Regions from separate parts of the Cytobacillus dafuensis genome, predicted to be linked through region 3. Evidence: predicted binding sites of a transcription regulator. Region 3 holds the regulator's gene; each other region holds the start of a gene.

Region 1 (4,290 bases), 630 kb from region 3:
TCAGTTCATCACTTTGATCAATATCTGCTTCAGTATAAAGAAAATCCCACTCTTCTTGTAATTCCAATAGTATGTTTTTGGCTTTATCACATAAAGGACAGCGGTTCCGCGTATAGAGCACAAGGGTACTTTGATTCACCGTTATTCTCCTTTTCAATCGTATCTTTTTCTTTTTGAAGATGATGGGATGCCAAGCTGATCACGATACTTCGCAATCGTTCTCCTTGAAACAACCATCCCTTCCTTTTCTTTTAACAATTGTACAATCTCTTGATCTGATAAAGGTCTTTGCTTATTTTCTCCTTCAATCATTTTGCTTATGATCGTCTTGACTTGCTTTGATGAAGTATTCTCGTCAGAAGTGGTTTTAATCGTGCTTGAAAAGAAGGATCTCAATTCAAAAGTGCCAAAAGGGGTTTGAGCATATTTTTCCCGAACAGCCCTGCTCACCGTTGATTCATGAATTTCCAGCTCATCAGCAATTTCCTTCATAGTCATCGGACTTATATAGGAAGGTCCCTTGATGAAAAATTCCTGCTGCTTTTCAACAATTTTCAAAGAAACCTTGGATAATGTTTCTTTTCTCTGCTCTATGCTTCTCATAATCCAATAATAATCTTGTTGGTTGTCCTGTAAAAAGCGTTTAACCTGTTTATCTTTATTGGAGGAAAATTGTTTGTAGTATTCATTATTAAAGCTTATCTTCGGTAAAGCTTCATCAAAAACACTGACAAAAAAAGAATTCCCATCCCAATCAATGACAACATCTGGAATGATATAGGCCGATTTTTCGTGCTGAAAAGAGGAGGCAGGTCTTGGATTTAATGTTTGAACATAGTCAAAAACCTCTTGAATATCCGTCATTTTAATCCCAAGAATTTTGGTAATGTCTTTCCACTTCTTCTCCGCGAAAGCACTGAAATGATTCTCTATTATTTCTTCCGCTAAGGGATTTCTCTTCTCTAGCCTCTTTAGCTGCAGAAGAATGCATTCATGCAAATTACGGGCACCAATTCCAGCTGGCTCCAATCCCTGTAATAGCTTAAGAGTTTGAAAGACTTCCTCTTCCGAAATATGAAAGCGAAGAGCGATTTCCTCCAGCTCTACTCGCAAGTAACCGTTTTCATCCAAACAATCAACAAGATAGTTGAATACCTTTTCTCCTTCAGCATTAAGAAGATTAAAATCAAGCTGAGCCTTTAAGTGCTCTTCTAGATATAGTTCATTCCTGCCGATTTGTTCGATCCAATTTTGTTTATCTTTTTCAATCTTTTTTTTCGCTGGTTTTGTACGATCAAAGCGGGGGTCCATTGCCTGAACATGATTGGATTCAATTTGCAATAAGGGATTTTCTAAAGCTTTATTTTCAAGGAATGCAGAAAGCTCCTGCGCATTATATTGCAGCAAGGCTATTGCCTGAGTCAGCTCCTGAGTCATCGTTAACTTTAATGTCTGCTGCTGCCATAACCCAGCCTGTAAATTCATCATACATCCCCCCTTCACTCCATTTTACAATAAGGCGGAGCAATGTTGAATGGAAAGATATTGGCATTAAGGAAAGTGAGAGTGCCTTTGGTTATTAATGGACAATATATTCTTTAATTTTATTATTTTTTTAATTTGATTGAGCATTTCTTCTTTTGTAAAAAGAAAGGCGGTCTTATGAGACCACTTTTTGGAGATATCTTTGCTTTGGTGGTCTCATGAAACCCCTACGAGACCGCTTCTATGCGATTTTTTGGCTTTGGTGGTCTTATGAACCCTCCATGAGACCTCTTCTTAGCGATTTTTTGGCTTTAGTTGTCTTATGAACCCTCCATGAGACCTCTTCTTGGCGATTTTTTGGCTTCGGTGGTCTTATGAACCCTCCATGAGACCGCTTCTCGGCGTTTTATTTGCTTTAGTGGTCTCATGAACCGTCAGGCTATCTGAAATGAATAAAAAAATACTATCACGTTTTAAAAACGCAATAGTATCAAGTATAAGTAGCGCCCTCGGCAGGAATCGAACCCACATCTTAAGAACCGGAATCTCACGTGCTATCCGTTGCACCACGAGGGCATATGAAGAAATGTTTTTTGAGCATTCTCTTTAAAAAAATCATGCTTTCTATAGTGTTACGATTATTAATTATAGGTTAATTTTTTGAACTTTGCAAGAAAACTTTTGTTTAAAAACTGAAGCAACGGGAATGATGGGAACGGAGGAATAAGAAAAGTGTGTCGAACAAATTAGCTAATCTATCCAAGCGATTTGTTTGACCTTTATTGACCATCAGTGTATCATAATACTACATACAGCAAAAAATCGTTTACTTACATCTTTGTATGTTTATCTCATTTTTAAAGGAGGATTTTAGAAGATGAACCTAATCCCTACAGTTATTGAACAAACAAACCGTGGAGAACGTGCATACGATATTTACTCTCGTCTTTTAAAAGATCGTATTATCATGCTTGGAAGTGCCATTGATGATAATGTAGCAAACTCCATTGTTGCACAATTATTATTCTTGGAAGCAGAAAACCCTGAGAAAGATATTACCTTATACATTAACAGCCCAGGCGGAAGTATTACTGCTGGAATGGCGATTTATGACACAATGCAGTATATTAAAGCAGATGTATCAACGATTTGTACAGGAATGGCTGCTTCTATGGGAGCTTTCCTGCTTGCAGCTGGTGAAAAAGGCAAGCGTTTCGTTTTACCAAACAGTGAAGTTATGATCCACCAGCCATTAGGCGGTGCACAAGGTCAGGCAACTGAAATTGAAATTGCTGCTAAGCGTATCCTATTCCTTCGCGACAAACTAAACACTATTCTATCAGAGCGCACAGGCCAGCCATTAGAAGTCATCGCAAGAGATACAGACCGTGACAACTTCATGACTGCTGAAAAGGCATTAGAATACGGTTTAGTAGACAAAATTATTTCACGCAATACAGCAGAAGAAAAAAAGAAATAAGCTAATAAAAAACAAACTCGCATGCCTAATCATGCGAGTTGTTTTTTACTAATTTTCCTGCTGAATAAATTCAGCTAATTCTTCAATTGCATCGACTTCATCTTTGCCATCTACAATCAAAGTCACGACTGAACCTGAGCTAACAGCAAGGCTCATTAAACCCATGATGCTTTTCGCATTGACTTTCTTTCCATCCTTCTCAAGAAAAACATCTGATGAAAATCTGTTTGCTTCTTGAACAAATAATGCCGCGGGTCTTGCCTGTAATCCTGTTTTCAGTTTCACTTCAACCTTTTTCTCTACCATTGCTCGCTTTCCTCCCCTAATAGAATCTGATTATTTTTCATAACGATTCTCCTGCTCTCAGTTTATCTGCAATCTCATCTATTTTTCTTAAGCGGTGATTAATCCCTGACTTACTTATTGTACCTCCAGAAACCATTTCACCAAGTTCCTTTAATGTAACATCCTGATAGGCAACTCGCAGTTCAGCAATTTCCTTCAGTTTATCTGGCAATATATGAAGGCCGACTGTTTCATCAATAAATCGAATATTTTCTACTTGACGAAGGGCAGCACCAATTGTTTTGTTTAAGTTCGCTGTTTCACAATTTACGAGTCGATTTACCGAATTTCGCATATCACGAACAATTCGAATATCTTCAAATTTTAAAAGTGCATTATGCGCTCCTACCACACCTAAAAATTCTGTAATCTTTTCAGCTTCTTTTAAGTATGTAATAAACCCTTTTTTCCTTTCAAGTGTTTTACTATTCAGGCCAAAAGTATTCATTAATTCACTTAAAGAGTCGTTATGCTCCTTATATAGTGAAAAAATTTCAAGATGATAGGATGATGTTTCTGGATTATTAACCGATCCTCCAGCTAGAAAAGCACCACGTAAATAAGAACGCTTACAACATTTCTTTTTAATCAAGGCTTCAGAAATATTATGTGTAAAAACAAAGCCATCGCTTAATATCTTCAAATCATCTAGAATCTCACTTGCCTTCTCCGACAATCTGACAATATAAACATTATTCTTCTTTAGTCTCATCTTCTTTCTGACAAGGAGCTCTACCTGTGCTTGATAGTTCTTCTTTATAAGAATATAGATTCTTCTTGCGATAGCTGCATTTTCAGTCTGTATATCGACAATTAGCTTTCTGTTGGAGAAAGATAGCGATCCGTTCATTCGAATAAGCGCAGACAACTCCGCTTTTCCGCAGCAATCCTTAACTTCCAGATTCGTTAATTCCTTTTTCGTTTCTGAAGCGAAAGACATAATTCCTTCACCTCCTAGTAGAAAAGCGTAGGCGCCTTGA
Region 2 (4,290 bases), 1.6 Mb from region 3:
CTTCCTTGTGAATCCGTAATTCTACCATCATCAAGCATTTGTAGGAGAATATTAAAAACCTCAGGATGAGCCTTTTCAATTTCATCCAGCAAAATAACCGAATATGGCTTCCTGCGTACTGCTTCAGTCAACTGTCCGCCCTCTTCGTATCCAACATATCCTGGGGGAGCACCTATCAATCTTGAAACTGCATGCTTCTCCATGTATTCAGACATATCGATGCGAATCATTTGTTCTTCACTATCAAACAAGCTTTGTGCTAAAGCTTTTGCAAGCTCCGTCTTCCCTACACCAGTTGGGCCAAGAAAAATGAATGAACCGATTGGACGGTTTGGATCTTTGATTCCCGCTCTTGCACGAAGGACAGCATCAGAAACAAGCTGAACCGCTTCATCCTGCCCAATAACACGTTCATGCAAGATGCTTTCTAACCGTAGAAGCTTATCTCGTTCACCTTCCACAAGCTTAACAACGGGAATTCCTGTCCATCTTGCGACGATATTAGCAATTTCTTCTTCCGTTACTTCTTCTTTTAATAGTCTTTCCCCTTCATTCTCATTCACTTCTTGCTCAAGTTGTTTTAATTCCTTTTCTAGTGCAGGAATTTTTCCATGACGAAGCTCTGCAGCTTTGTTTAAATTATATTCATTTTCTGCTTCTTCCAGTTCTCGGCGCATTTTTTCAAGTACTTCTCTTTTTTCTTGTACCTTTTGAATACCTTCTTTTTCAAGCTGCCATTTCGCCTTCATTGTATAAGCTTTTTCCTTTTGTTCTGCCAATTCTTTTTGTAAGGATATCAGCCTTGATTTACTTGCCGCATCGCTTTCTTTTCTTAATGCAGCTTCTTCAATTTCAAGCTGCATAACTCTTCTCGTCACTTCATCAAGCTCTGAAGGCATTGAATCAATTTCCGTTCTGATCATTGCACATGCTTCGTCAACTAAATCAATGGCCTTATCTGGAAGAAATCGATCTGAAATGTATCTGTCAGATAATGTAACTGCGGCAACTAATGCCCGATCATGAATATTTACTCCATGATGGATTTCATATCTTTCTTTTAATCCTCTCAAAATAGAAATGGAATCCTCCACATTTGGCTCCTGAACGAGTACTTGCTGAAAACGCCTTTCTAACGCAGGATCCTTTTCAATGTATTTTCTATGCTCGTCTAGTGTAGTTGCACCGATACAATGTAATTCACCGCGAGCAAGCATAGGTTTCAGCATATTACCCGCATCCATAGCTCCTTCTGTTTTCCCAGCTCCAACAATAGTATGAATCTCATCGATAAAAAGAAGAATTTGTCCTTCACTTTTTCTAATTTCATTTAAAACAGCTTTAAGCCGCTCTTCAAATTCCCCTCTAAATTTCGCTCCAGCTATTAAGGCGCTCATATCAAGTGAGAAGATTGTTTTATCCTTTAATCCTTCAGGCACATCTCTACGTACAATTCTTTGAGCCAGTCCTTCTACTATCGCCGTTTTACCAACACCAGGCTCTCCAATTAATACTGGATTATTTTTTGTTTTTCTTGAAAGAATTCTGATTACATTCCTGATTTCACTATCCCTTCCGATTACAGGATCAACCTTTCCAGCCTTTACCTCTGCGACTAAATCCCTGCCATATTTTTTTAATGCATCATATGTAGCTTCTGGATTTTGAGATGTCACTCTTTGATTCCCCCTTATATCTTTAATTGCCAGCCCCAGCGTTTCCCTATTCACATCTATTTGTTTTAAAATATCAGCAACGTCTGATTTTGATAAAATAGTCGCAAGTAAAATATGCTCAACTGAGAGATAGTCGTCACCAAAATTCTTCATGATTGAATCTGCTTCTGCTATTATCCGTTGTAGATTCCCTGTAATATACAGCTTTCCTTGCTCAATCCCAGTACCAGATACTTGAGGCTTTTTTCTTAAAAGCTGTTGCAGATTACTAATTAAGTCGTCAGTCGAAACATGCATTTTTTGCAGAATTGAGGTCATCAAACTATTTTCTTGTTCTAATAGTGCTAAAAATAAGTGGACGTCGTCTACCTCTTGTTGATGTTCTCGTATTGCAATATTTTGTGCAGTCATGAAACCATCCTGCATCCGTTCTGTCATTTTGTTTATATCCATGCTTATCCTCCTTTTTAAAAAGCGGAGAGCCAATCGCGCTCAGAGCTAGATATTAATTCTGACCTTTTTTGACCTTTGTGTATATTATAGCATATGTAAAGCCACCCATAAAAGGATGGCCAATGTAATTTCATTCATTTTTGTAAATACTTTCACTTTTCTATTTTATCCCGCATTAACGGGCAGTAATACTCCCACCTCAAAATTCAGCGAAAGCAAAGAAGTTAGGTGGGAGATAAACTGCCCGTAAAAGCCCGACGACGGACAGGATGTCCTAGTCAGGCGAAAGCCATAGGACGTGGCGTTTTGAGCGTGATTGGTTCAACTAATAATCAGTAGGGGATGAAGAAAACCCCCACTGATTAAAGTTTCACTTTATGGCTTTCTTTGATACGTCCAAACACGATTGTGATTTGAGTTTTCTGGAAACCGGTCCCCTGCTTTTAGCCTAATCATTTGTGGATTGTTCACATTGCTTCCTGTTTCCCCAACTTCAATATAAATTCCATTATTAGGCGCTTTATGTCCAGGTCTAAATTGTCGATTTTGTCCCATATTTTATTCCCCTCCTTCATTCCTAAAATCTTTAATATTATTTCCAATTTCAAAAATCATCATGAAAACATCTTTTTCCATTCTTTATTGACTTTTCAAGCATTCTACATTATTTCTGATAGAAGTGCTTTTTGCACATGTAGTCTATTTCCAGCCTGTTGAAAAACAGCTGAATTTGGTCCATCAATGACAGCTGTAGATACTTCTTCCCCTCTATGAGCAGGCAAACAATGAAGAAAAATGAAGTCATCTTTCGCTTTTTGAACAAGACTTTCATTTACTTGAAAGTTTGAAAACACCTTTAGTCTCTGTTCGTTTTCTGATTCCTGCCCCATACTCGTCCAGACATCCGTATAAATAGCGTCTGCATCATTCACAGCTTCGACAGCATTATTAGTAATGGTTACATTAGAACCACTTGCAGCAGCAAATTCCTTAGCCATCTTCACGATTTCTTTTTTAGGCTCATAACCAACAGGACAGGCAATCGTAATGTCCATGCCTATTTTGGAAGCTGCAATCATTAATGAATGAGCCACATTGTTTCCATCACCTACATATACAAGCTTTAATCCAGGAAGATCCCCTTTTTTCTCCTGAAGAGTTAATAAATCTGCAAGTGCCTGGCATGGGTGAAAAAGATCTGTTAATCCGTTAATGACAGGAACTGTTGCATGATAAGCAAGTTCTTCAATCGTATGATGGGAAAAGGTGCGAATCATAATCGCATCAACATAATGTGAGAGTACCTTAGCTGTATCAGCAATAGACTCACCTCTACCTAATTGCATGTCTTGACTGTTTAAATATAAGGCATTACCGCCTAATTGAAGCATACCTGCTTCAAATGATACTCTTGTTCGTGTCGAAGATTTCTCAAAAATCATTCCTAATATTTTCCCTTTCAGAGGTGAAGAATGATATCCAAGTAAAGACGCACTTTTTAGCTTTTTTGCTTTTAATAGTAAGCCATTAATAACCTCCGGGGAAAAATCGGCTAATGTTAAAAAATCCTTACCTTTTATATTTATTTTTTTTTCATCAGCTTGAATTGAAATCAAAATATATTCACTCCCTTTAAATTAAACTTTTACTTAATTGTTCTTGCCAATCATGAATGGAACGAACGTCCCAATCCTTTACTTTCACGGATTGCAAAAATGCAATAAATGTTTCCTTTTCAGTAAACGTAAGAAACCGATTCCTAACAGCAATCTCTCTCATTTTAATGTCTTCATCACTTTGATTTGGATTATAGAGGACAATCGTTTCATTTTCAGTTACAGTTTGATCCATCGTTTTTGTATGCACTGGGTTGATTCCAGATTGCATAGCAAGCGATGATAATTCATGCTTTTCTTCTCCATCAGCAATGATTACTTTCGTGATTTCTTTTTGGTTTATGCTAGTATGAAAGGATTTTCTCATTGCTTCGTTAAAGCCAGACGCTATAGATATTCCTTCCCCTGTTGATTTCATTTCTGGTCCTACTTTCGAATCAAGACCCTTCAATGCGTAATTAGAAAAAACAGGGTATTTAACACATGTAAATTCCCACTTCTTATCAAAAGGCAAAATATCTTTTGACAAATGATATTTCCCGAGC
Region 3 (4,290 bases):
GAGAGCGTTCTAAGGGCGTTGAAGCTAGACCGTAAGGACTGGTGGAGCGCTTAGAAGTGAGAATGCCGGTATGAGTAGCGAAAGATGGGTGAGAATCCCATCCACCGAATGCCTAAGGTTTCCTGAGGAAGGCTCGTCCGCTCAGGGTTAGTCGGGACCTAAGCCGAGGCTGAAAAGCGTAGGCGATGGACAACAGGTTGATATTCCTGTACCACCTCTTTACCGTTTGAGCAATGGGGGGACGCAGGAGGATAGGGTAAGCGCGCTGCTGGAATAGCGCGTCCAAGCAGTTAGGCTGCAAGCGAGGCAAATCCCGCTTGCATAAAGGCTGAGCTGTGACGGCGAGGGAAATAAAGTACCGAAGTTCCTGAATCCACACTGCCAAGAAAAGCCTCTAGCGAGGGAAAAGGTGCCCGTACCGCAAACCGACACAGGTAGGCGAGGAGAGAATCCTAAGGTGAGCGAGAGAACTCTCGTTAAGGAACTCGGCAAAATCACCCCGTAACTTCGGGAGAAGGGGTGCTCATTTGGGTGAATAGCCCGGATGAGCCGCAGTGAATAGGCCCAGGCGACTGTTTAGCAAAAACACAGGTCTCTGCGAAGCCGTAAGGCGAAGTATAGGGGCTGACGCCTGCCCGGTGCTGGAAGGTTAAGAGGAGGGGTTAGCGCAAGCGAAGCTCTGAATTGAAGCCCCAGTAAACGGCGGCCGTAACTATAACGGTCCTAAGGTAGCGAAATTCCTTGTCGGGTAAGTTCCGACCCGCACGAAAGGCGTAACGATCTGGGCACTGTCTCAACGAGAGACTCGGTGAAATTATAGTACCTGTGAAGATGCAGGTTACCCGCGACAGGACGGAAAGACCCCGTGGAGCTTTACTGTAGCCTGATATTGAATTTCGGTACAGCTTGTACAGGATAGGTAGGAGCCTTGGAAGCCGGAGCGCTAGCTTCGGTGGAGGCATCGGTGGGATACTACCCTGGCTGTATTGAAATTCTAACCCGCACCCCTGATCGGGGTGGGAGACAGTGTCAGGTGGGCAGTTTGACTGGGGCGGTCGCCTCCTAAAAAGTAACGGAGGCGCCCAAAGGTTCCCTCAGAATGGTTGGAAATCATTCGAAGAGTGTAAAGGCATAAGGGAGCTTGACTGCGAGACCTACAAGTCGAGCAGGGACGAAAGTCGGGCTTAGTGATCCGGTGGTTCCGCATGGAAGGGCCATCGCTCAACGGATAAAAGCTACCCCGGGGATAACAGGCTTATCTCCCCCAAGAGTCCACATCGACGGGGAGGTTTGGCACCTCGATGTCGGCTCATCGCATCCTGGGGCTGTAGTCGGTCCCAAGGGTTGGGCTGTTCGCCCATTAAAGCGGTACGCGAGCTGGGTTCAGAACGTCGTGAGACAGTTCGGTCCCTATCCGTCGTGGGCGCAGGAAATTTGAGAGGAGCTGTCCTTAGTACGAGAGGACCGGGATGGACGCACCGCTGGTGTACCAGTTGTTCTGCCAAGAGCATCGCTGGGTAGCTATGTGCGGAAGGGATAAGTGCTGAAAGCATCTAAGCATGAAGCCCCCCTCGAGATGAGATTTCCCATAGCGTCAAGCTAGTAAGACCCCTGAAAGATGATCAGGTTGATAGGTTTGAGGTGGAAGCGTGGTGACACGTGGAGCTGACAAATACTAATCGGTCGAGGACTTAACCAAATTGATTACTCGAATTCTTCTTCAACATTATCTAGTTTTGAGGGAACAAAACCTCAATTTCACAGTTTGGTGGCGATAGCGAGAAGGTCACACCCGTTCCCATCCCGAACACGGAAGTTAAGCTTCTCAGCGCCAATGGTAGTTAGGGGCTGTCCCCTTGTGAGAGTAGGACGTCGCCAAGCAAAATGAAGAACAGCTAAATGAGGCTGTTCTTTTTTATTTATGTTCGAAGAACATTTGAAAATTTGTATAAAAATGAGAAGAAATTTAGAAAGTAACCCCCGCCGCTTATTCAAAGCCGAGGCTGAACACGGAAGTTAAGATTCTACGCCATGGTATTTAGGGGCTGTCCCCTTGCTAGAGTAGGACGTCGCTAGGTAAATTAAAAGAGTATCCACTGGATACTCTTTTTTGTTTATTTGTGAACTCGGACAACGTAAAAATTAATTCACATGTTTGGGAATAAAAAAATATGGAAAAATTATTAGTACCTGTTCATTGCACGAGAAAGCGTAGTTATGTATAATTTAAGTCAAATATAGTCAAAGTCAGATTGAGGGGGAGGAATATTGAGAAATATCTCAGATATTATAGAAGATTATTTGAAAAGAGTTTTAGAAATGAGTGAGCGAGAAATTGTTGAAATTAAAAGGAGTGAAATTGCAGATAAATTTCAATGTGTCCCGTCCCAGATAAACTACGTAATTAATACAAGATTTACAATAGAAAAAGGGTATGTTGTAGAAAGTAAACGTGGTGGCGGCGGATATATAAGAATTATGAAAGTGCAATCATATGACCACGCTCATTTAATTGATCAATTATTAACTTTAATACAAAGTCGCATAGCTCAGAGTAGTGCAGAGGATGTAATTATAAGACTTGTCGAAGAGGAGATCATTACAAAAAGGGAAGCGAAAATAATGCTAAGCGTTATCGATCGTTCGGTCCTATATATTGATCTTCCATATAGAGATGAGCTGCGTGCAAGAATGTTAAAGGCCATGTTAACGACTTTAAAATATAAATAGAAAAACGGAAGCTGGAGAGGATGAAAACATGATTTGCCAAGAATGTAATCAAAGGCCGGCAGCGCTTCATTTTACGAAAATATTGAATGGAGAGAAGGCAGAATATCATTTATGTGATAAATGTGCCCAAGAAAAAGGCGATATGTTCATGCTCGGTGCACCGGGTTTTTCAATTAATAATTTGTTAGCGGGATTGCTGAATATTGAACCCACCTTTCAAAAGACGGAGCAAGATCCATTCCAGCAGGAAGAAATTTTACAATGTGATCAATGCTCAATGACCTTCCAACAATTCATTAAGGTAGGAAGATTTGGCTGTGCTCATTGTTACCAAGCATTTGAAGAACAGCTTAAACCAATTTTAAAAAGACTGCATAGTGGGAATTCAGTCCATAATGGAAAAATACCAGCTAGGATTGGCGGAAGTATCCACTTAAGAAAAAATATTGAGGAATTGAAGCAAAAGCTTAAAGAGTCCATCGTGAAAGAGGAATTTGAAAGAGCTGCAGAAATTAGAGACGAAATTCGCTTACTTGAAAGCAAATTAAATGCGAAGGTTGAGGGGGGAGAGTAAGCTTGTCGCTAGAACGCTTCATTAATCAAGCTGTCAGCTCCTGGATGAGTGCTGAGGGCCCTGATTCAGATATAATATTAAGTTCAAGAATTCGGTTAGCCCGGAATATAAAACAATACAAGTTTCCTACACTATTTACGAATGACGAAGCCAAGTCAGTCATTCATATGATAAAGAAAAAGGTAGAGGAAAAATCATTTTCTACGCTTGGAAATTTAGAGTTATTACTGATGGATGAGCTTCAGCCTCTCCAAAAAAGGGTTCTAATGGAAAAGCATTTAATCAGTCCGCATCTTGCAGAGAATTCCTCACATGGTGCTTGCGTTCTTTCCGAAAATGAAGAATTAAGCATTATGATTAATGAAGAGGACCATATTAGAATCCAGTGTTTATTTCCAGGCTTCCAATTGTCTGAGGCTTTAAATATCGCAAATGAAATTGATGATTGGCTTGAAGTAGAAATTGACTATGCCTTTGATGAAAAGGTTGGCTACCTAACAAGCTGTCCGACAAATGTTGGTACAGGGTTAAGGGCTTCTGTAATGGTACATTTACCAGGCCTTGTTTTAACTCAACAAATGAACCGGATCATTCCAGCTATTAATCAACTTGGCTTAGTTGTTAGAGGAATTTATGGTGAAGGCAGCGAAGCATTAGGAAACATCTTTCAAGTATCAAATCAAATCACTCTTGGAAAGTCAGAAAAGGATATTGTAGAGGATCTAAAGAGTGTTGTAAGTCAACTTATTTCTCAGGAAAGATCAGCCCGGGAAGCATTAGCTAAAACTTCTAACATACAATTAGAAGACAGAGTCTTCCGCTCTTATGGGATATTATCAAACTGCCGAATTATTGAATCGAAAGAAGCAGCTAGATGTTTATCAGATGTTCGGCTTGGGATTGATATGCAGTATCTAAAAAACATTTCCAAGAATATTTTAAATGAATTAATGATCCTGACGCAGCCTGGATTTTTACAACAGTAT

The links. The regulator CtsR, encoded in region 3, represses protease genes until heat stress. The targets are predictions, from matches to a motif close to ATGGTCAATAAAGGTCAAACA.
Region 1: clpP (ATP-dependent Clp endopeptidase proteolytic subunit ClpP) is a predicted target of CtsR. The motif match lies at 2,255-2,275, and genes of this name have one in related genera.
Region 2: clpB (ATP-dependent chaperone ClpB) is a predicted target of CtsR. The motif match lies at 2,185-2,205, and genes of this name have one in related genera.

Annotation. Positions count from the first base shown of each region.
Region 1 covers NZ_CP042593.1:4,383,019-4,387,308, forward strand. Annotated here, with positions in the region: gene FSZ17_RS20895 (glutaredoxin family protein) at 1-139, opposite strand, end outside; gene rpoN (RNA polymerase factor sigma-54) at 154-1,485, opposite strand; tRNA gene FSZ17_RS20905 (tRNA-Arg) at 1,990-2,061, opposite strand; gene clpP (ATP-dependent Clp endopeptidase proteolytic subunit ClpP) at 2,363-2,965, shown strand; gene FSZ17_RS20915 (HPr family phosphocarrier protein) at 3,014-3,271, opposite strand; gene whiA (DNA-binding protein WhiA) at 3,309-4,250, opposite strand.
Region 2 covers NZ_CP042593.1:1,716,645-1,720,934, reverse strand. Annotated here, with positions in the region: gene clpB (ATP-dependent chaperone ClpB) at 1-2,129, opposite strand, end outside; gene FSZ17_RS08135 (YjzC family protein) at 2,505-2,684, opposite strand; gene argF (ornithine carbamoyltransferase) at 2,789-3,745, opposite strand; gene FSZ17_RS08125 (carbamoyl-phosphate synthase (glutamine-hydrolyzing) large subunit) at 3,762-4,290, opposite strand, start outside.
Region 3 covers NZ_CP042593.1:101,294-105,583, forward strand. Annotated here, with positions in the region: rRNA gene FSZ17_RS00525 (23S ribosomal RNA) at 1-1,699, shown strand, start outside; rRNA gene rrf (5S ribosomal RNA) at 1,765-1,881, shown strand; gene FSZ17_RS00535 (CtsR family transcriptional regulator) at 2,269-2,730, shown strand; gene FSZ17_RS00540 (protein-arginine kinase activator protein McsA) at 2,759-3,304, shown strand; gene FSZ17_RS00545 (protein-arginine kinase McsB) at 3,307-4,290, shown strand, end outside.